DNA from 4 places in the Lelliottia sp. EB106-05-01-XG201 genome. Region 1 is predicted to be linked to each of the others. Evidence: predicted binding sites of a transcription regulator. Region 1 holds the regulator's gene; each other region holds the start of a gene.
The links. The regulator CRP, encoded in region 1, controls carbon source genes, mostly activating them, when cyclic AMP is high. The targets are predictions, from matches to a motif close to ATGTGANNNNNNTCACAT.
Positions count from the first base shown of each region.

Region 2: a site for CRP is predicted at 2,826-2,843, ahead of focA (formate transporter FocA). Genes of this name have one in related genera too.
Region 3: a site for CRP is predicted at 2,422-2,439, ahead of AC3WS9_RS01815 (YjcB family protein). Genes of this name have one in related genera too.
Region 4: a site for CRP is predicted at 2,337-2,354, ahead of udp (uridine phosphorylase). Genes of this name have one in related genera too.

Region 1 covers NZ_JBYTDV010000001.1:4,325,287-4,330,374, forward strand. Annotated here, with positions in the region: gene AC3WS9_RS20290 (hydrolase) at 1-3, shown strand, start outside; gene AC3WS9_RS20295 (YheU family protein) at 1-218, shown strand, start outside; gene AC3WS9_RS20300 (phosphoribulokinase) at 249-1,118, shown strand; gene AC3WS9_RS20305 (OsmC family protein) at 1,205-1,609, opposite strand; gene crp (cAMP-activated global transcriptional regulator CRP) at 1,916-2,548, shown strand; gene AC3WS9_RS20315 (YccS/YhfK family putative transporter) at 2,607-4,694, shown strand; gene argD (bifunctional acetylornithine/succinyldiaminopimelate transaminase) at 4,728-5,088, opposite strand, start outside.
Region 2 covers NZ_JBYTDV010000001.1:3,053,229-3,058,316, reverse strand. Annotated here, with positions in the region: gene pflB (formate C-acetyltransferase) at 1-1,860, opposite strand, end outside; gene focA (formate transporter FocA) at 1,910-2,767, opposite strand; gene ycaO (30S ribosomal protein S12 methylthiotransferase accessory factor YcaO) at 3,174-4,934, opposite strand; gene AC3WS9_RS14385 (DUF421 domain-containing protein) at 5,073-5,088, shown strand, end outside.
Region 3 covers NZ_JBYTDV010000001.1:382,753-387,840, forward strand. Annotated here, with positions in the region: gene AC3WS9_RS01800 (C40 family peptidase) at 1-324, shown strand, start outside; gene parM (plasmid segregation protein ParM domain-containing protein) at 362-1,411, shown strand; gene AC3WS9_RS01810 (hypothetical protein) at 1,404-1,934, shown strand; gene AC3WS9_RS01815 (YjcB family protein) at 2,079-2,360, opposite strand; gene AC3WS9_RS01820 (sensor domain-containing diguanylate cyclase) at 2,856-4,244, shown strand; gene AC3WS9_RS01825 (EAL domain-containing protein) at 4,497-5,088, shown strand, end outside.
Region 4 covers NZ_JBYTDV010000001.1:4,560,074-4,565,161, forward strand. Annotated here, with positions in the region: gene rmuC (DNA recombination protein RmuC) at 1-1,313, opposite strand, end outside; gene udp (uridine phosphorylase) at 1,452-2,213, opposite strand; gene AC3WS9_RS21340 (dienelactone hydrolase family protein) at 2,465-3,271, shown strand; gene AC3WS9_RS21345 (beta-glucoside-specific PTS transporter subunit IIABC) at 3,450-5,088, shown strand, end outside.

The DNA of each region.
Region 1 (5,088 bases):
TGATGATTCCCTGGCAGGATCTGGCTCCCGAAACGCTGGATAGCCTGATTGAAAGCTTTGTATTACGCGAAGGCACCGATTATGGTGAACATGAGCGTTCGCTCGAACAAAAGGTCGCCGATGTCAAACGGCAGCTACAAAGCGGCGAGGTGTTACTGGTGTGGTCTGAACTGCACGAAACGGTCAACATCATGCCGCGCAATCAGTTTCGCGGTTGATTGTTCCATCTTTCCATTCAGGGAGTTGCTATGTCCGCCAGACATCCGGTTATTGCCGTCACGGGTTCGAGTGGTGCGGGAACCACCACCACCAGCCTCGCTTTTCGCAAGATCTTCGCGCAGCTCAACCTGCGCGCGGCCGAGGTGGAGGGCGATAGCTTTCATCGCTTCACCCGTCCTGAAATGGACATGGCTATCCGCAAAGCCCGCGATTTAGGCAAGCACATCAGCTACTTCGGGCCAGACGCCAACGACTTTGGCCTGCTGGAACAAACCTTTCAGGACTACGGCCACACGGGCAAAGGCCAGTCGCGCAAGTACCTGCACACCTACGACGAAGCGGTACCCTGGAATCAGGTACCAGGCACATTTACTCCGTGGCAGCCCCTGCCGGAGCCGACTGACGTGCTGTTTTACGAAGGATTGCACGGCGGCGTGGTGACGCCGCAGCATGACGTGGCGCGCCACGTGGATCTGCTGGTCGGCGTGGTGCCGATTGTCAATCTGGAGTGGATTCAAAAGCTGACCCGCGACATGAGCGAGCGCGGCCATTCGCGCGAAGCGGTGATGGATTCGGTGGTGCGTTCGATGGAGGATTACATTAACTTCCTGACGCCGCAGTTTTCCCGCACCCACATCAACTTCCAGCGCGTTCCGACAGTCGACACCTCTAACCCGTTTGCGGCGAAAACCATTCCTTCGCTAGATGAAAGCTTTGTGGTGATCCATTTCCGTAACCTGGAAGGCATCGATTACCCGTGGCTGCTGGCGATGCTGCAGGGCTCATTCATTTCGCATATCAATACGCTGGTGGTGCCGGGCGGGAAGATGGGGCTGGCGATGGAGTTGATCATGATGCCGCTGGTGCAGCGGTTGATGGAAGGCAAGAAGATCGCCTGAGGTTTGATGCCGGATGGCGCTGCGCTTATCCGGCCTACAAAAGCACGAACGTAGGGCGGGTTAGCGAAGCGCCACCCGCCAACGAATTAAGCGTCAATCACTTCATACGAATGGGTAATCTTCACCGCTTTTTCCAGCATCAGCGCCACAGAGCAGTACTTCTCCGCAGACAAATCCACCGCGCGGGACACCGCGGCATCTTTCAGCTCTTTACCGGTGACAATAAAATGCAGATTGATATGCGTAAACAGACGCGGCGCTTCTTCGCGACGCTCTGAGGTCAGCTTCACTTCGCAGTCGGTCACATCGTGACGGCCTTTTTGCAGAATCGACACCACGTCAATTGCGCTGCACCCGCCAGCCGCCATCAGCACCACTTCCATCGGGCTTGGCGCTTTATCTCCGGAGTTACCGTCCATCAAAATCTGGTGCCCTGAAGCGGATTCGCCAAGGAACGTTAAACCTTCAACCCATTTCACACGCGCTTGCATTTTTATTAACTCCGAAGTTGCATTTTTATGAACAGATTACGCGTGCGTTACAATTCTCGCAACGGAAGGCGACCTGCATCATGCTGAAGCGAGACACCAGGAGACACGCGGCTAAAGCTATGCTAAAACAGTCTCGATGCTACAGTAATACATTGACGTTACACATGTATGCAGAGGACATCAAACTTTACTGGCTGCGAACAGTGCGACAGCCACTTCCCAGGTACGGGTAAGAATTCGATTGCAACCCCAGAGTCAGGATGCGATTTTGACTCTGAGACAGCTTATAACAGAGGATAACAGCGCATGGTGCTTGGCAAACCGCAAACAGACCCGACTCTCGAATGGTTCTTGTCTCATTGCCACATTCATAAGTACCCATCGAAGAGCACGCTGATTCACCAGGGTGAAAAAGCGGAAACGTTGTATTACATCGTCAAAGGCTCGGTGGCAGTGCTGATCAAAGATGAAGAAGGGAAAGAGATGATCCTTTCTTATCTGAACCAGGGCGATTTCATCGGTGAACTGGGCCTGTTTGAAGAAGGCCAGGAACGTAGCGCCTGGGTGCGTGCGAAAACCGCGTGTGAAGTCGCTGAGATCTCCTACAAGAAATTCCGTCAGCTGATCCAGGTGAACCCGGACATCCTGATGCGCCTTTCTTCGCAGATGGCTCGCCGCCTGCAGGTCACTTCCGAGAAAGTGGGCAACCTCGCCTTCCTGGACGTCACCGGTCGCATCGCGCAGACGCTGCTGAACCTGGCGAAACAACCTGACGCCATGACCCACCCGGACGGTATGCAAATTAAAATTACCCGTCAGGAAATTGGTCAGATCGTGGGCTGTTCTCGCGAAACCGTAGGTCGTATCCTGAAAATGCTGGAAGATCAAAACCTGATCTCCGCTCACGGTAAAACTATCGTGGTCTACGGGACCCGTTAATTCCGCAAAATCCGGCGTGCCATCGCAAGATGTCACGCCGTTTTTGTCTCTGACGACTATGTGGCGCAGGCTGATTTATCACCCGGAAGTTAACTACGCACTACGTCAAACTCTGGTGTTATGTCTTCCCGTGGCCGTTGGTTTGATCCTGGGCCATCTGCAACAGGGGCTGCTGTTTTCTCTCGTCCCCGCCTGCTGCAACATTGCCGGTCTCGATACTCCCCACAAACGCTTTTTCAAACGTCTGATTATCGGCGGCTGCCTGTTTGCCGGATGTAGCCTCGCCGTGCAGCTGCTGCTGGCGCGCGATATCCCGCTGCCGCTCATTCTGACCGTGCTGGCGATGACGCTGGGCGTCACGGCGGAGATCAGCGCGCTTCACGCCCGCCTGCTGCCCGCATCGCTCATTGCCGCCATTTTCACGCTGAGTCTCGCCGGAAATATGCCCGTCTGGGAGCCGCTGCTGATCTATGCCGCCGGCACGCTGTGGTACGGGCTGTTTAACTGGTTCTGGTTCTGGATGTGGCGAGAGCAACCGCTGCGCGAATCCCTGAGCCTGCTCTACGTCCAGCTCGCCGAATATTGCGAAGCCAAATACACCCTGCTGACGCAGCACACGGACCCGGAAAAGTCCCTGCCGCCGCTGCTGTCGCGCCAGCAAAAAGTGGTCGATCTCATCAGCCAGTGTTATCAGCAGCTGCACATGCTGGCGGCCAATAAAAATCATGAATACAAACGCCTGCTGCGCGTCTTCCAGGTCGGGCTGGATCTGCAGGAGCATATCTCCGTCAGCCTGCATCACCCGCAGGAGGTGCAAAAGCTGGTGGAGCGCAGCCACGCCGAGGCGGTGATCCGCTGGAACGCCCAGACGGTCGCGGCTCGCCTGCGCGTGCTGGCGGACGATATTCTGTATCATCGCTACCCGACGCGCTTTACCATGGATAAACAGCTGGGAGCGCTGGAGAAAATCGCGCGCCAGCATCCGGATAACCCGGTCGGGCAGTTCTGCGCATGGCACTTTAGCCGCATCGCGCGCGTGCTGCGCACCCAGCGCCCGCTCTACTCCCGCGACCTGATGGCCGATAAGCAAAAACGTCTGCCGCTGCTGCCTGCGCTGAAAAGCTATCTGTCGCTGAAATCCTCCGCCCTGCGCAACGCCGCGCGCATCAGCGTCATGCTCAGCGTGGCGAGCCTGATGGGTGTCGCGCTGCACTTACCGAAGCCCTACTGGATCCTCATGACCGTGCTGTTTGTCACCCAGAACGGCTATGGCGCCACGCGAGTGCGCATTCTTCACCGGGCGCTCGGGACTTTTGCCGGGTTAGTGATTGCCGGGGTGACGCTGCACTTCCACGTTCCCGACGGCTACACCCTGGCGGGAATGCTGGTGATTACGCTCGTGGGCTATCTGATCATCCGTAAAAACTACGGCTGGGCGATGGTCGGGTTTACGGTGACGGCGGTATATACCCTGCAACTCCTGACCCTGAACGGCGAGCAGTACATTGTCGCGCGGCTGGTGGATACGCTTATTGGCTGTTTGATCGCCTTCGGCGGCATGGTCTGGCTGTGGCCGCAATGGCAAAGCGGCTTGTTACGCCAGAACGCCCACGATGCGCTCGAAGCCGATCAGCAGGCGATTCGTTTGATACTGAGCGACGATCCCAAAGCCTCGCCGCTGGCCTATCAGCGCATGAAGGTCAACCAGGCGCACAACGCCCTGTTTAACTCGCTGAACCAGGCGATGCAGGAGCCGGGCTTTAACTCGCACTATCTGGCGGATATGAAGCTGTGGGTGACGCACAGCCAGTTTATCGTCGAGCATATCAACGCCATGACCACGCTGGCGCGCGAGCACACCATGTTGACGCCAGATCTGGCGCAGCGGTATTTGCAGTCGTGTGAAATTGCATTGCAGCGCTGTCAACAGCGTCTGGAGTACGACGCGCCGGGAGAATCGGGGGATTCGAACATTCTGGAAGCGCCAGAGACGCTGACCCACGGGCCGATGAGCACCCTCGAGCAGCATTTACAGCGCGTATTAGGGCATTTGAACACCATGCACACCATTTCGTCGGTGGCATGGCGTCAGCGTCCGCATCACGGGATTTGGTTGACGCGGATTTTGCGGCGCAAAGAGTCGTGAGTTTTGCCGGGTGGCGGCTTCGCCTTACCCGGCCTACAAAACCTGAACGATCTTCTTCACTGCACTCGCAAAACGGTTCATGCCGTCGTCGATATCCTGGCTCTCCACCACCAGCGACGGCGCAAAGCGCATCACGTCTGGCCCCGCATTGAGCACCATCACCCCTTCGTGGGCAGCGGCGTGGAGGAAATCACGCGCGCGGCCTTTGTACTGCGGTTTCAGCTCCGCACCAACCAGCAGCCCCATGCCGCGAATATCGCTGAACACATCATACTGGGCGTCGATCTGCTGAAGATGCTGCACAAACTGCTCACGCTTCGCGCTCACACCGTTCAGCACTTCAGGGGTATTGATGATATCAAACGCCGCCCCGGCGATAGCGCACGCCAGCGGG
Region 2 (5,088 bases), 1.3 Mb from region 1:
GGTGTTACCGGTTTTCTTACCGTACACAACGTTAGAAGTGATGGTCAGAACAGACTGAGTCGGGATAGCGTTGCGGTAGGTAGTCAGTTTCTGAATTTTCTTCATGAAACGTTCAACCAGGTCAACGGCCATGTCATCAACGCGAGAGTCGTTGTTACCAAACTGCGGGTATTCGCCTTCGATTTCGAAGTCAGTCGCCAGACCATCTTCGTCACGAATTGGTTTAACTTTCGCATATTTGATTGCAGACAGGGAGTCAGCTGCAACGGACAGACCTGCGATACCACATGCCATGGTGCGAACCACGTCACGGTCGTGCAGAGCCATCAGAGACGCTTCGTAGCTGTACTTGTCGTGCATGTAGTGGATGATGTTCAGGGCGGTGACATACTGCTTAGCCAGCCAGTCCATGAAGTGATCCATACGGTCCATGACTTCGTCGAAGTTCAGAACGTCGCCTTTGATTGGTTCAGATTTAGGACCAACCTGGATTTTCAGTTTTTCGTCCACGCCGCCGTTGATTGCATACAGCATGGTTTTCGCGAGGTTAGCACGCGCACCGAAGAACTGCATTTGCTTACCAACAACCATTGGGCTTACGCAGCAAGCGATAGCGTAGTCGTCGTTGTTGAAGTCAGGACGCATCAGATCATCGTTCTCGTACTGCAGAGAAGAGGTATCGATGGAGACTTTAGCCGCGAATTTCTTGAAGTTCAGAGGCAGTTTTTCAGACCACAGAACAGTGATGTTCGGTTCCGGAGACGGGCCCATGGTGTACAGGGTGTTCAGGAAACGGAAGCTGTTTTTGGTTACCAGAGTACGGCCGTCAACGCCCATACCGCCGATAGATTCAGTTGCCCAGATTGGGTCACCGGAGAACAGCTCATCGTATTCTGGGGTACGCAGGAAGCGAACCATACGCAGTTTCATGACCAGGTGGTCAATCATTTCCTGTGCATCTTGCTCGGTGATTTTGCCTGCTTTGATGTCACGTTCGATGTAAGCATCCAGGAAGGTGGATACGCGACCGAAGGACATTGCTGCGCCGTTCTGAGATTTAACCGCGGCCAGGTAGCCGAAGTAAGTCCACTGAATAGCTTCCTGAGCGTTGGTTGCCGGACCAGAGATATCGCAGCCATATTTAGCGGCCATTTCTTTGATCTGACCCAGCGCACGGTGCTGTTCAGAGATCTCTTCGCGCAGACGGATAGTCGCTTCCAGGTTTACGCCGTTTTCCAGGTCAGACTGCAGGGACAGGAACTGTGCGTATTTGTCTTTCAGCAGGAAGTCGATACCGTACAGAGCAACACGACGGTAGTCACCGATGATACGACCACGGCCATACGCATCTGGCAGACCGGTCAGAACACCGGATTTACGGCAGTTCAGGATGTCTTTGGTGTAAACGTCAAACACGCCCTGGTTGTGAGTTTTGCGGTATTCGCTGAAGATTTTTTTCAGCATTGGGTCCAGTTCGCGATCGTACGCTTTGCAGGAACCTTCAACCATTTTGATGCCACCGAACGGAATAATCGCACGTTTCAGTGGTTTTTCAGTCTGCAGACCAACGATTTTCTCAAGCGCTTTGTTGATGTAGCCAGCGTCGTGAGAAGTGATGGTAGAAGCAACGGAAGTATCGAAGTCAACTGGCGCGTGAGTGCGGTTTTCCAGTTTGACGCCTTCCATTACATTGTCCCACAGCTTGGTTGTTGCGTCAGTTGCACCAGCCAGGAAAGACTCGTCGCCTTCATATGGGGTATAGTTTTTCTGAATGAAGTCGCGTACGTTGACTTCTTTCTGCCAGTCACCTTTCGCAAAACCTTCCCAGGCTGTGGCTAACTTTTCATTAAGCTCGGACATGTGATACCTACCTTCTTAAGTGGATTTTTCTTTACTGCCTGAGAAACCATCAATGATGATTGTCGCCACGCAGGTAAATGACCCAGTATGTCAACCCAACCAGCAGACCCCCACCGATAATGTTCCCAATAGTGACAGGGATCAGGTTATCTGTGATGAAGTTCATAATAGTCAGGTGAGAGAAACTTTCCGGGGTTGAACCAACAGCAGTCCAGAACTCCGGGCTCGCAAAGTTACGGATTACAATACCCATCGGGATCATAAACATGTTTGCGATACTGTGCTCAAAGCCGCTGGCAACGAACATCGCAACCGGCAGAACCATAATCATGGCTTTGTCCATCAGGCTGCGGCCAGAGTAGCTCATCCAGACGGCCAGGCAGACCATCAGGTTTGCGAGGATGCCGAGAGCGACGGCTTCGATAAAGGTGTGATGCATTTTGTGGTCAGCGGTTTGCAGGACGTTCAGTCCCCAGCCACCGTTGGCGGTCATATACTCGCCAGATAACCACATCAGCAGAACAAAGAGTAAACAGCCAATCAGGTTGCCAACGTAGACATTAATCCAGTTGCGCGCCAGCTGACCCCAGGTGATTCTTCCGCTCGCTTTAGCCACCACGATAAGTACCGTTGAGGTAAAGAGGTCGGCGCCGCAGATGACGCACAGAATCAAGCCCAGTGAGAAACAGATACCGCCAATCAGTTTCGCAATACCGAAAGGCATCGCAGCAGTACCGGTGGTAGCAGTGATGTAGAAGACGAAAGCGATGGAGATGAACACACCAGCGGTGATCGCCAGATAGAACGTCGTCATCGGGTGCTTCGTTGCTTTATAGACACCCGCTTCTTCGGCAACTTTGGCCATCGCAGCTGGGAGTATTAGATCAAAAGGGTTGTCAGCTTTCACACTAACTCTCTCTTTATTAAGTCGGCGACGAGATACTAACAAAGCATTATAGAAGAGAAATTGATATAGATCATATCTCGCCTGGCTTATAGGCCCGCAAAGCGCATGGTTTTGCAGCGATTGCGGAGTAAGTTGTTGATTATCCGTATAAAAATAAATTTTAAAAGTTATGAAAAGAGTTGAATAATTTCCTGAAACCTCTCCCAAAGCAGTTAATTAAAATGGAGTAATTACCCTAAAAAGTAACAGCAAAGCCCAGGTAAACATAATTATATTTACCTGTATTTAACTTTATTATTACAATCAATATTCATTGCAAAAGAAATAAAAAAACGGGGCAATGAAATTGCCCCGTAATATAGCCCAGACGCGTGAGTACGCCTACTGCCAGTAGTACTATATGCGCTTATTTTGACCAGTAAGCGGCTTTGGCACGCTGCAGTTTTTCATAAGCTTTCAGCAGCGACTGATGTGCCGGGAAGGCTTTCAGATCTTTATCAACCGCCTGAAGGCCGTAGAACGGCGCTTCACCGCTCAGCGCGGCGCTTGCCGCTTCGACAGCCTCTGCGCCGTACATACGCACGAAGGCATTCAGATATTGCAGCGGCTGACGATCTTCTTCCTGCGAGAGCAACAGCAGCGTTTGCAGGCAGCGGTAATAATTGGCGCGCTCCGGGCTGAATACCGACTGGTTGTATTCGATAGTCCATTCCGTCCAGGCCAGGGCCTGATCCAGATCGCCACCGGCCAGGGCCAGCATCGATTTCAGCTCGCCAACACGCAGGGTGTACCAGCCGTTGTCTTTGCCGGTTGCCAGACCCAGCAGCTCACGTACGCGGGTGAGATCGTCGTGGCCTTCGTCGTCCAGTTGGGCGATCAGGTTCAGATAATCGTCTTTTTCCCACTCACTACCCGGCAGCGCCAGCAGCGTTTCACGCAGATGGCTGCCCATGCTGTTGTTCGCCAGCCACAGATCTTCCGCCGGATAGATGTCGGACATGCCCGGAACGATAATGCGGCAGGCGAAGACGCTCAGGTGCTCGTAATCCGCGATGTACACTTCTTTATCTTCCGCCTTGAAGATGGCCATCAGCGTGGCGAACTCTTCTTCTGTGGTGCCGGAGAAATTCCAGTCCACGAACGGATAGTCCGCGTCCTGCTTGAACATATCCCAGGAGATCAAACCGCTGGAATCGATAAAGTGGGTTTCGAGGTTGGTGTGTTCGCCCACTTCTTCGTCATCAAACGTTGGCGGGGTAAAGACGTCGAGATCTTTCAGGCTACGGCCCTGCAGCAGCTCGGTGACGGTACGTTCCAGCGCCACGCCGAAGTCCGGGTGTGCGCCAAACGACGCGAAGCAGGTGCCATTCGCCGGGTTAAACAGAACGACACAAATCACCGGGTATTTGCCGCCCAGAGAGCCGTCGTAGGCGAAGATTGGGAAACCTTCTGCTTCCAGTTTGGCGATGGATTCCACCACACCCGGATAGCGCGCCAGCACCTCGCTCGGGATCTCCGGCAGGCTGATGGACTCAGCGATAATGCGGTTTTTGATATGACGCTCAAACACCTCGGACAGACCCTGCACGCGGGCTTCGTTGCGGGTATTACCGGCGGACATGCCGTTGGAGACGTACAGGTTGCCGACGATGTTCATCGGGATGTAGACGGTCTGATCGTCAGACTGGCGGGTGAACGGCAGGGCGCAGATGCCACGCTCGTCGTTGCCAGACTGCAGATCCACCAGCATGCCGGCGGTCAGTTCATTATCAGGATCGTAGAACTTGCGCAGACGCGCGTCGAGAATGCCTTCTGGCAGCTCGTCATCTTCCGTCAGCGGGAACCATTTTTCGTTCGGATAGTGCACGAACGGGCCGTTGGCGATGGTATCGCCCAGCCAGAAATCGGCGAAGAAGTAGTTGGTGGACAGGCGCTCAAAATACTCACCCAGGGCAGAAGCGAGAGCCGCTTTTTTGGTGGCGCCTTTACCGTTGGTAAAGCACAGCGCACAGTCGGTGTCGCGAATATGCACAGACCAGACGTGAGGAACCGGGTTGAGCCAGGAGGCTTCTTCGATATTAAAACCCAGGTCGGTCAGTTTTTGCTGGAAGCGAGCGATGGAATCTTCCAGTGCGGCGTCTTTGCCGGGGATAAATGTTTGAGTCATGGCGATCACTTTTATCGTACGTAAAGCGCGCAATGATACGGGTTTTGCGTGACAGGCGCTATCTTCGCGAGGAGAACAGCGAAAATAAAAGAGTCAGCTATGCTTATCAACAGTAACTTACTGTTAAGGCAAATAAAAATGAAAGCGTTCGATC
Region 3 (5,088 bases), 3.9 Mb from region 1:
CAGGGCTTTGATTGCAGCGGCCTGGTGTTCTACGCCTTCACGCCGGTGCTGAGCCGCAACCTGCCGCGCACCGCCAACGGCATGTATCAGGATCGCACCCTGCGCCAGATTAAGCAGGACAAATTACGCCGCGGCGATCTGGTGTTCTTTAACATCAACCAGCGTCCCGGCGCGGATCACGTCGGCGTCTATCTCGGGGACGGCAAATTTATCGAAGCCCCGCGCACCGGCCTGAATATTCGCATTAGCCAGCTTTCTGACAACTTCTGGCAGGACCACTATCTCGGTGCCCGCCGCCTCTTAACTGACGAAGCCGTGCTCTGACCCGGCCCCATTTTTCAGAACGATTGAGAACAAATCCATGACCCAGACGTGTAAAAAATTCGCCATCGACGACGGCTCCACCAATGTAAAAATCAGCTGGATTGAAAACGGCACCCTCAAAACCGTGGTCTCGCCGAACTCCTTCCGCAAAGACTGGAAAAGCGCGGCGCTGCTGCGCGGCCAGGCGGTGCATAACTACACCATCGGCACCACCAAATACACCTACGACGCCACCTCGGATAAAGCGCTCTCCACCACCCACATCGACTACCAGTACGACGATTTGAACCTGCTGGCGGTGCATCACGCCCTGCTGCAGACCGGGATGACGCCGTGCGATGTGGAGGTGATTGTGACCCTGCCGATCACCCAGTTCTACAAGCCGGACGACTGCCAGCGTAATGAAGAGCGCATCGAAGCGAAGCGCCAGAACCTGATGCGCGACATCTCCCTGAACAAAGGCGAGTTGTTCCGCATCGTGGACGTGCAGGTGATGCCGGAAAGCCTACCTGCGGCGCTGTCCCATCTGCTCAACTCGAACGTGAATGAATTTACCAAATCACTGGTGATCGACTGCGGCGGAACCACCCTCGACATGGGCGTGGTGATTGGCGAATTCGATGATGTGTCGGCCATCTACGGCAACAACGAAATCGGCGTGGCGATGGTGACGGACGCGACGCGCAAGCTGCTGGCCGCCGCCGACAGCGACTCCAGCTATCTGGTGGCCAACGAGCTGATCAAGCGCCGTCACGATCTGAATTTCGTGAAAAGCGTGATTAACGACGAATCGCGCATCGACGAGATCCTCGAAAAGATTGAGATCAAAATTCAGGAGCTGGGCGATCAGGTCGCTTACGAAGCGAAAAAATTCGCCAAGAACCCGAACCGCGTTTACCTGGTGGGCGGCGGCGCGCATCTGATCGAAGGGGCGATTCGTGAAGTCTACGCCACGCTCGGCGATCGCGTGGTGAGCATTGAAAACCCGCAGAGCGCCCTGTCGCGCGAGATCTGCCTCTACCACTCTGACGCCGGTGCCCAGGCGGTGGACGAACCCTTAATGGCCGAGGTGGGTGACGATGCGTAAGGGACAGATTCGCCGCGTCAATCTGTCCCTGCACCTGACGCCAGACCAGTCGCGCGCGGATCTGCGCGCGATGCAGCAGCTGCAAGCCTGGCATCAGTCCATGGATAAAGCGGCCAGCATTGACGATACCAATATGGAGATCCGTACTTTCCATCGGAACGTCTATCTGGCGGGCCTGCAGCTGCACCTGATGGACCCGGCAGCGTGTCGCCATGTGGCGGAATCGTTGGGGCGCGAAGAATTGACGCTCGCGGAGCTGCTCGGAGAATTGATGCCGCAGACCGTGGATGATTCATCCAATGAACAGATGGCGCAGTTGCAAAAGATTCACGCGGAAATCGCCGCGTTAAAACCGCTGATGGAACAGCAAAAGCTGGCGTTACAGCAGTTACGTTTGGCCGGAAAAACGGCTGGTTCGCCAGAGCCTGAGCGCGTAGCGAGTGGGGCAGAGGAGCGGGATTTGAGCGAGGTGGATGCCCCGACGGAGAAGATGAAGAAGGTGCGGGCGAAGGGGATATTTTGAGTGGGCTGTTGCCCTCACCCCTCACCCCGGCCCTCTCCCCAAAGGGGCGAGGGGGAAAAGACAGCTCCGTGCGATCCCCTCTCCCCTATGGGGAGAGGGTTAGGGTGAGGGTGAGGGGTGAAGTCACCAGACCGCACAATTAAATCAGGTAATCACCATCGGCCAGTCAGGCGGTGTATGGCTCATCGCCTCAATCATCACCACTTTCATATTGCTCCAGATCGTCGCCACATCCACCATCGTAATGCCGAGCAAACCCATCGCAAACCAGCATGCCGCGCCGAGACCCAGCAGGGTGCTGATCACAGCCAGCCCCGCGAAATCAGCTTTACGTAATTGAATGTTCAACGTGCTGGCTAAAAACATCAAAACCGCACTCAACAACGGCCAGCGCAGTAAAACCATGCTGGTGGTAATGGTCGCCATAAAACCGATCCTCGAATAGCTGACGGACAACAATGAAACAGTGTTTCGCGTTACAAAATATGTGTGAACTATATCACATTTGTTCTTTTATTCGCCAGCCTTGTTGCCGCAAAAATGTGCGGTTTCTAACCAATCGAAGGAAAATAATGGGTATGCAGAATATATCTTTGCAGGCTAATAGTGATTTACAGAGGGTGTTTATAAGGAATTCATTAAGATAGAAAAGTCTCTACAGGCTGGAAGGGTCTGTACAATATTTACAGTATTAAACCTATAGCTTATGCTTGAACGGATAATTAAATATACACAATTAATAATTCAGGCTACTGAATTCATTGCTTTTTATTCTCTGGTGTCACTTATTATTCACACACACATGCAATTCTGTACATAGTTATGCGATACCTGGAATAAATTGTCTCAATGAGATTATTCGAATCCTGAGTTATTCGTTGCGCCTGGTTTCTATGAATCAATGACCTGCGAATAAATCTGATGAAAGAGACATGCCGCGAAATTGTTAACGACAGCATGCAGGCTTTGCATGCTTTAGCAAAACTGATGCCGCTGTTAACGTCCCAATGCTCCCTGACGGAGATGCTGGAGACGATCAATCGCTCGCTGGGGTCGGCGCTGGCGTGGGTCAGCGTGGATGACGACCGGGGCCTGCCGCGCGTGGTCTGTGCGGGGGACGTGACTTGCCACTCGTTTGAAGTCACCGATTTTCTCGCCAGCACTCTGATGCAGCGTCATCACCGTTCGTGGCGCGCGATTTACTGGAAAGAGAATATTGGCCGCTCGATATTTACCGCTCAGCATCCGGGTTATTCGCAATTACAAAGCGGCGTGCTGTGCAAACTCTCTTCCCGTGACGGAAGCTGCAACGGCTATTTCTTCCTGGGATTTTCGCAACGATTATGTGCCTTACCGACGCTGAAAAATGTGGTGGTGGTGCTGGTTGAAAAATTAAAAGATTATTTCGCCGAAATGATCTCCCGCGAAAGAACGGCGAAAGAGATGCAGCTGGTGGTGACGCAATATAAAACGTTATTTGAACGTGCCCCGGTATTAATGAACTCCTTCGACAGGCGTAATCGCTGTGTGCTGTGGAACGTCGAGTGCGAAAAAGTATTTGGCTGGAGTATGGCTGAAATTAATTTACACCCCGATCCGCTGGCGCTGTTTTATCCCGATCCGGAAGTCCGACGGCGGGTGCGTGATTCCGTGAATGTCTCGCCCCTCAAGGACATGTACGAGTGGCGGCCCATCAGAAAAGATGGCACGCAGCTTACGATCCTGTGGTCAAATATTCTGCTGCCTGATGGCTCTATTTTGAATATAGGGCTGGATATTACCGAGCGTAAAAAGGCGGAGGAGCAACTGGCGCTGAAAGCCACCACCGACGATCTGACCGGATGCTTTAATCGGTCGGCTATTTTGCAGCAGCTTCAGGCCGTGATGGAACGCAATCAAAGCTATTTTTGCGTGTTAATGTTTGACCTGGATTATTTCAAGCAGATTAACGATGAGTGGGGCCATCAGGTGGGAGATGCCGCTCTGGTGCATTTTTGCGATCGTCTGCGTGAACTGAGTCCGACGCATGCGGCGCTGGGCCGGGTTGGCGGCGAGGAGTTTTTACTTCTATTATCAGAGACAGATTGTGATGCGGCGATGGCGCTCTCATCAAATTTACGCGCCATCCTGCTGGAAAGGCCGATGCTGGTTGGAGACAAATCGCTGATACTCTCCTTTAGTGCCGGGGTGGTGGAAGTGGGCTGCGGGCATCGCGATACCTCTTCACTCCTGACGCGCGCCGACAAAGCGTTATATGACGCCAAACGAAGTGGAAGAGGGAAAACGGTGATCGCAATTGATTATTTATAAATCAATGCGCCCTTGCTGTGTTATCTTAAAACTCATCATTACGTTTTGATATTTATTATCCTTAATAAAAATCGAACCCATTCTTTAAGTTTGGCTTACGGGCAAATATTATCGTCATAACCAAATATTGGGTTTCTGATGATAAAAGTCAGTTGCTAACTTCGCATGATTCATGCAACGTAATCACCTGTTTATCAAAGCATCCGGCCTTCATTACTACAGGCACACATCATGCAGGGATATAGGGCGGAAATGAATCGTAGCGCACGGCGCAAGGTGCTGAGGGTCGTCGGGATCATCATGGTAGTTTCACTACCGGTGATGCTTGCGCTATGGTTTGCACAGCTCAGAGCCGTCACCGAAACAAGTAGTCAGCTACGTTCTTTTGCACAACTTGCTTTAGATAAAACTGAACTGGTTATTGGGCAAGTTGATTTAGCTCGCGACGCTGCCGAAAAATATCAGGGCGAAGTTTGTTCACCTGCCCATCGGCAATATATGTTGAACGTGGTGCGTGGCCGTCTGTATGTGTCCGATTTAATTTATGCCGAAGGTCAGCAGTTTCTTTGCTCCACGGTGATGATGCCTGATAAGCCTTATCTGATACCTACTGCAAATTACAAACGTAAACCCGACGTCTCTATCTATTATTTCCGCGATACGCCATTTTATGCCGGTTTTAAAATGACATATATGCAGCGCGGGAATTATGTCGTGGTGGTCAATCCGCTCTCCTACAGCGAAGTGATGTCGACGGATCATTCTCTGGCCTGGGGCGTATTTGATACGGTCACCAATGCCTTCTTTTCCGCCAGTCCACAGGCCGATATTTCGTTATTACATA
Region 4 (5,088 bases), 230 kb from region 1:
TCCGGATTAATCTCGCGCTTCACCTCCACCCCCAACGTGCGGAAGGCCTCGGCCTGCGAAAGCAAATTGCCGCGCCCGGAAGCGAGTTTTTTCATTGCCTGTCGATAGTTATCCTGCGCGCGATCCAGGCTTTGCCCTACAGAGGACATATCGTCAACAAACAGGCGCATTTTGTCGTACAGCTTGCTGGCGCGGTCGGCGATCTGCTGCGCGTTGCGGCTCTGATGTTCGTAACGCCACAGGTTGGCAATGGTGCGCAGCGCCACCAGCAGCGTGGTCGGACTGACCAGCATAATGTTGTTTTTCAGCGCCTCGGTAATCAGCTCCGGCTGCCTGTCGAGGGCCAGCAGGAATGCCGGTTCGACGGGGATAAACATCAGCACATAGTCGAGCGAACGCAGACCGGGCAACTGCTGGTAATCCTTGCGGCCCAGCATGCGGATGTGGTTTCGCACCGAGGCGATGTGCTCCTGCAGCGCGGATTCACGGGTGAAATCGTCTTCGGCATTGAAGTAACGTTCGTAGGCCACCAGCGTCATTTTGGCGTCGATTACCACGTCTTTGCCCTGCGGCAGCCGCACGATCACATCGGGCTGCATGCGCGAACGGCTATCGGTTTCGATGCTGACCTGGGTTTGATATTCATAGCCCTCGCGCAGGCCGGACGCTTCCAGCACGCGGGTCAGCACCACCTCTCCCCAGTTGCCCTGAGTTTTGTTGTCGCCCTTCAGCGCCCGCGTCAGGTTAACCGCCTCCTGCGCCATTTGCGCATTCAGCTGCTGGAGATTACGGATTTCGTGGGCCAGCGTGTGGCGCTCCCGCGCTTCCATACCAAAGCTGTCCTGCACCTGTTTGCGAAAACCGTCGAGCTGTTCGCGCAGGGGAGTCAGCAGGCCGTTCAGACTCTGGCGGTTTTGCTCGTCGACGCGGCGGTTGCTCTGCTCGAATATGCGGTTGGCGAGGTTTTCGAACTGCTCGCTGAGGCGCTGTTCGCTGTTGATCATCTGGCGGATTTTGTCTTCCGCATGCAGTTGGGTAGATTCCAGACGGGTGGTGACTTCGCGGAGATCCGCTTCGAGGGAGGTATTGATATCGCGCAGGTTGCGCAGTTCGTTGTTGAGCAGCTCGCACTCGTCGCGCCAGTGGGCGCTCTGGGCCAGCTGTTGTTTTGTCGCGCTCAGCTCCGCGACCATCTCTTCGCGGTCAATCAGCTGTTCCGCTTTATGCTGCGCATGTTGATAGCCTGAAATCAGCCAGCCAATGGCCAGCCCCGCCAGCGCTATCGCCGCATAAATGATGATTGAGATATCCACACCGCCTCCTGCATCAAACCGTTACCGCACAAAATAGAATTGTGCTGTATAAACGTCCAGTTTAAAAGGTTTTTCCTGCGAGGCGCTACGCAAAAAGAAAAGGCCGAACATGTCGGCCTTAAACAGAATGCAGTGCGATTAGATCAGGCGGCGAGCCGCTTCAACCACGATTTTCACCGCGTGGCTTTCGGTCTGCTTCATGGTTTCAGCGTTCGGGATCTCTTGCTGAGTACGGTTGACGATCACGCCCGCCACCATACCCGCACGCAGACCCTGGCTTGCGCACATGGTCAGCAGCGTTGCCGATTCCATCTCATAGTTCATGACGCCCATTGACTGCCACTCTTCCATGGAGCCTTTGAAACGGCTGACTACGCGACCAGAGAAGGTGTCGTAACGCTCCTGGCCTGGGTAGAAGGTGTCAGAAGAGGCGGTCACGCCGATGTGGGTGGTTGCACCGATAGATTTAGCCGCTTCAACCAGCGCTGTCGTACATTCGAAGTCCGCAACCGCCGGGAATTCCATTGGAGCGAAGTGCAGGCTTGCCCCGTCCAGACGCACAGAGGCGGTGGTTACCAGAACGTCACCGACGTTGATGTGCGGCTGAATCGCACCGGTCGTACCGATACGCAGGAAAGTACGAATGCCCAGTTGCGCCAGCTCTTCCACAGCAATAGAGGTAGACGGGCCGCCGATACCGGTCGAGCACACGATAACCGCTTTGCCATCCAGCTCTGCACGCCAGGTGGTGAATTCACGATGCGCTGCCAGCTTAACCGGCTTATCCATCAGCGCGGCGATCTTTTCCACACGCTCAGGATCGCCAGGGACGATAGCCAGCGTAGCCCCTTGTAGATCGTTTTTAGTGAGGCCGAGATGAAAAACATCAGACTTAGACATAGGTGACTCCTCTGTGGGTCGGTGTGTCAGAAGAAGTAAAACGGTACTTTACAGAAGCACCAGGCTTAATTTCGTGACACACCTCACCATGAATGAAAATGGTTGCAGTTAATTTCCATAAAATAGTGATTTACATCACATTAACAAGTTATATCGTTCAGCGCTGCACAAAAGATAGCCCGTTTCGGGCACTGTGAGTTGTTAACTTGAGGTCTATATTTACTTTTGCGCTAACAGGTACGGAGAATACCATGACACAAAAGACCCATTTTGCACCTGCTGCAGCCCCTCACGCCGCGACCATCGTCTCCACCTCAGAAGAAGCCATTTCCGCAGGCGAAACCTCGATCCCCACGCAGGGTGAGAACATGCCCGCCTACCACGCGCGCCCGAAAGAGGCGGACGGTCCGCTGCCGATCGTGATTGTGGTGCAGGAGATTTTCGGCGTTCACGAACATATTCGCGATATTTGCCGCCGTCTGGCGCTGGAAGGTTATCTGGCCGTCGCATCAGAGCTCTATTTCCGCCAGGGCGACCCCAACGACTACAGCGATATCCCAACCTTATTCAGCAACCTGGTCAGCAAAGTGCCAGATGCGCAGGTGCTGGCCGATCTGGACCACGTCGCCAGCTGGGCCGCGCGCAACGGCGGCGATCCGCATCGTCTGCTGGTCACCGGTTTTTGCTGGGGCGGGCGCATCAGCTGGCTGTATGCCGCCCACAATCCGCAGCTTAAAGCTGCCGTGGCCTGGTATGGCAAACTGGTCGGTGAGAAAACGCTGAATTCGCCGAAGCATCCGGTGGATATCGCCACCGATCTCAACGCGCCGGTGCTGGGGCTGTACGGCGGGCAGGATACCGGGATCCCCCTGGAGAGCGTGGACACCATGCGGCAGGCACTCCGCGCCGCCAATGCGAAAGCCGAGATCGTGGTCTATCCCGACGCGGGCCACGCCTTTAACGCCGACTATCGCCCGAGCTATCACGAAGAGTCCGCCAAAGACGGCTGGCAGAGAATGCTGGCGTGGTTCAGGCAGTATGGCGCGAGAAAGAGTTAAGTCGCTCACACATTGACGCAACACCCGCAGCGGTTGTTTGACTTTTCAACAGATTTTGGTCGATATAAAAGCACAGGCGTGTAACTACGATCCGTAGGCAAGACCTGAAGCCCATCTCTCCTTCTCAGGAGGAATGGGCTTCAGGTCTTTTTTTTTGCTCTGGAGACAGGGACCAGACATGAATCACTTGCAGACAGCACTGGATATCATCGCCCAGGTGGGTGGCGCTGAAAACATCGAACACCTTGAACATTGCTCCACCCGTTTACGGTTGAGTCTGTACGACAACAGCAAAGTGAACAAGATCGAACTGGCGAAAATTGACGGTGTGCTGGGCGTGCGTGTTAACGTGCAGTGCCAGGTGATCATCGGCCATGAGGTGGTTCAGGTTTATGAAGCGGCGCGCTCACTTGTCGGTTCGCCACAGGCAAATGCACCAGCTCAGACCGCAAAACCTAACCGTGGCGCGCAAATTATCGACTTTGTCATTAGCGTGTTTCAGCCACTGGTACCCGCCATCGCGGGCGGTGGGGTACTCAAATCGCTCCTGTTGCTGCTCGACGTGCTCGGCTGGCTTAGTCGCGACAGCTCCACCTACAAAGTGCTGGATAACATCGGTTCTGCCCCGCTCTATTTCCTCCCGATTCTGGTCGCAATTACCACCGCGACGAAGCTAAAAGTGAACGTACTGGTTGCTGTCTCGGCCGTTGCAGTGATGGTGTTACCGGCGATGACTAAGCAACTCGCTGATGGCGCAGAGTTTATGTCGTTCGATCTGCGCAATGTGGCGTATGCCTCTCAGGTCTTCCCGGCCATTCTATGCGTGCTGTTTTACGCTCAGACCGAGAAATTGTTCAACCGCTATTCTCCAGGCGCACTACGTATTTTCCTCTCACCGATGCTCTCGCTTCTGGTCACCGTACCGGTCACTTTGTTGATTCTCGGGCCGTTAGGATATGAACTTGGCGCCGGGCTGGCCACCGTGATCTTATGGCTGTATAGCAAGCTGGGATTTGTGGCGACGGGTTTGCTCGCAGCCGCGCTGCCCTTTATGGTCGCCGCCGGGATGCATAAACCCATGCTGCCTTATGCAGTGGCATCGATGAGTCAGTTTGGTCGCGAAATGCTCTATTTACCCGCATCGCTGGCGCATAACATCGCCGAATCCGGGGCATGTCTGGCGATTGCGTTTAAGAGCAAAGATAAAGTCCTGAAATCCACCGCGTTCTCAGCGGGTATCTCAGCGCTATTTGGTATTACCGAACCAGCCTTGTATGGCGTCACGCTCCTGAACAAAAAAGCACTCTACAGCGTGATTGCGGGCAGCCTGGTCGGCGGCGCGTTTATTGGCTGGATGGCCATAGAAGCCTTTGCGCTGGTCGGCCCAGGACTTGCCAGTATTTCCATGTTTGTTTCACCTGATAATCCCATGAACATCGTCTGGGCCTTCGCCGGTGCAGGCTTGTCTTTTGTCATCGCCTTCCTCAGCGCCCTGCTTTTATGGCGCGATAACGTCGCGGAGCAGTCCAGCGCACTCACCTTTATCCGCCCCGTAGAAGGGAAAATCATCCCCCTTGAGAACGTCAATGACGACGTTTTCTCACGCAAGATCATGGGAGATGGCATCGCTATCATCCCTTCTCAGGGCGTTCTGCGCGCCCCCGCGGACGGCACAGTGGTTAACGTGTTTGAAAGTGGTCACGCATTGAGTCTGTTGACCGATGCGGGTGTTGAACTGATTTTTCACATCGGCATCGACACCATCAGGCTGCAGGGCGAAGGATTCCACCCGCGTGTGAAAGAAGGTCAGCAGGTGA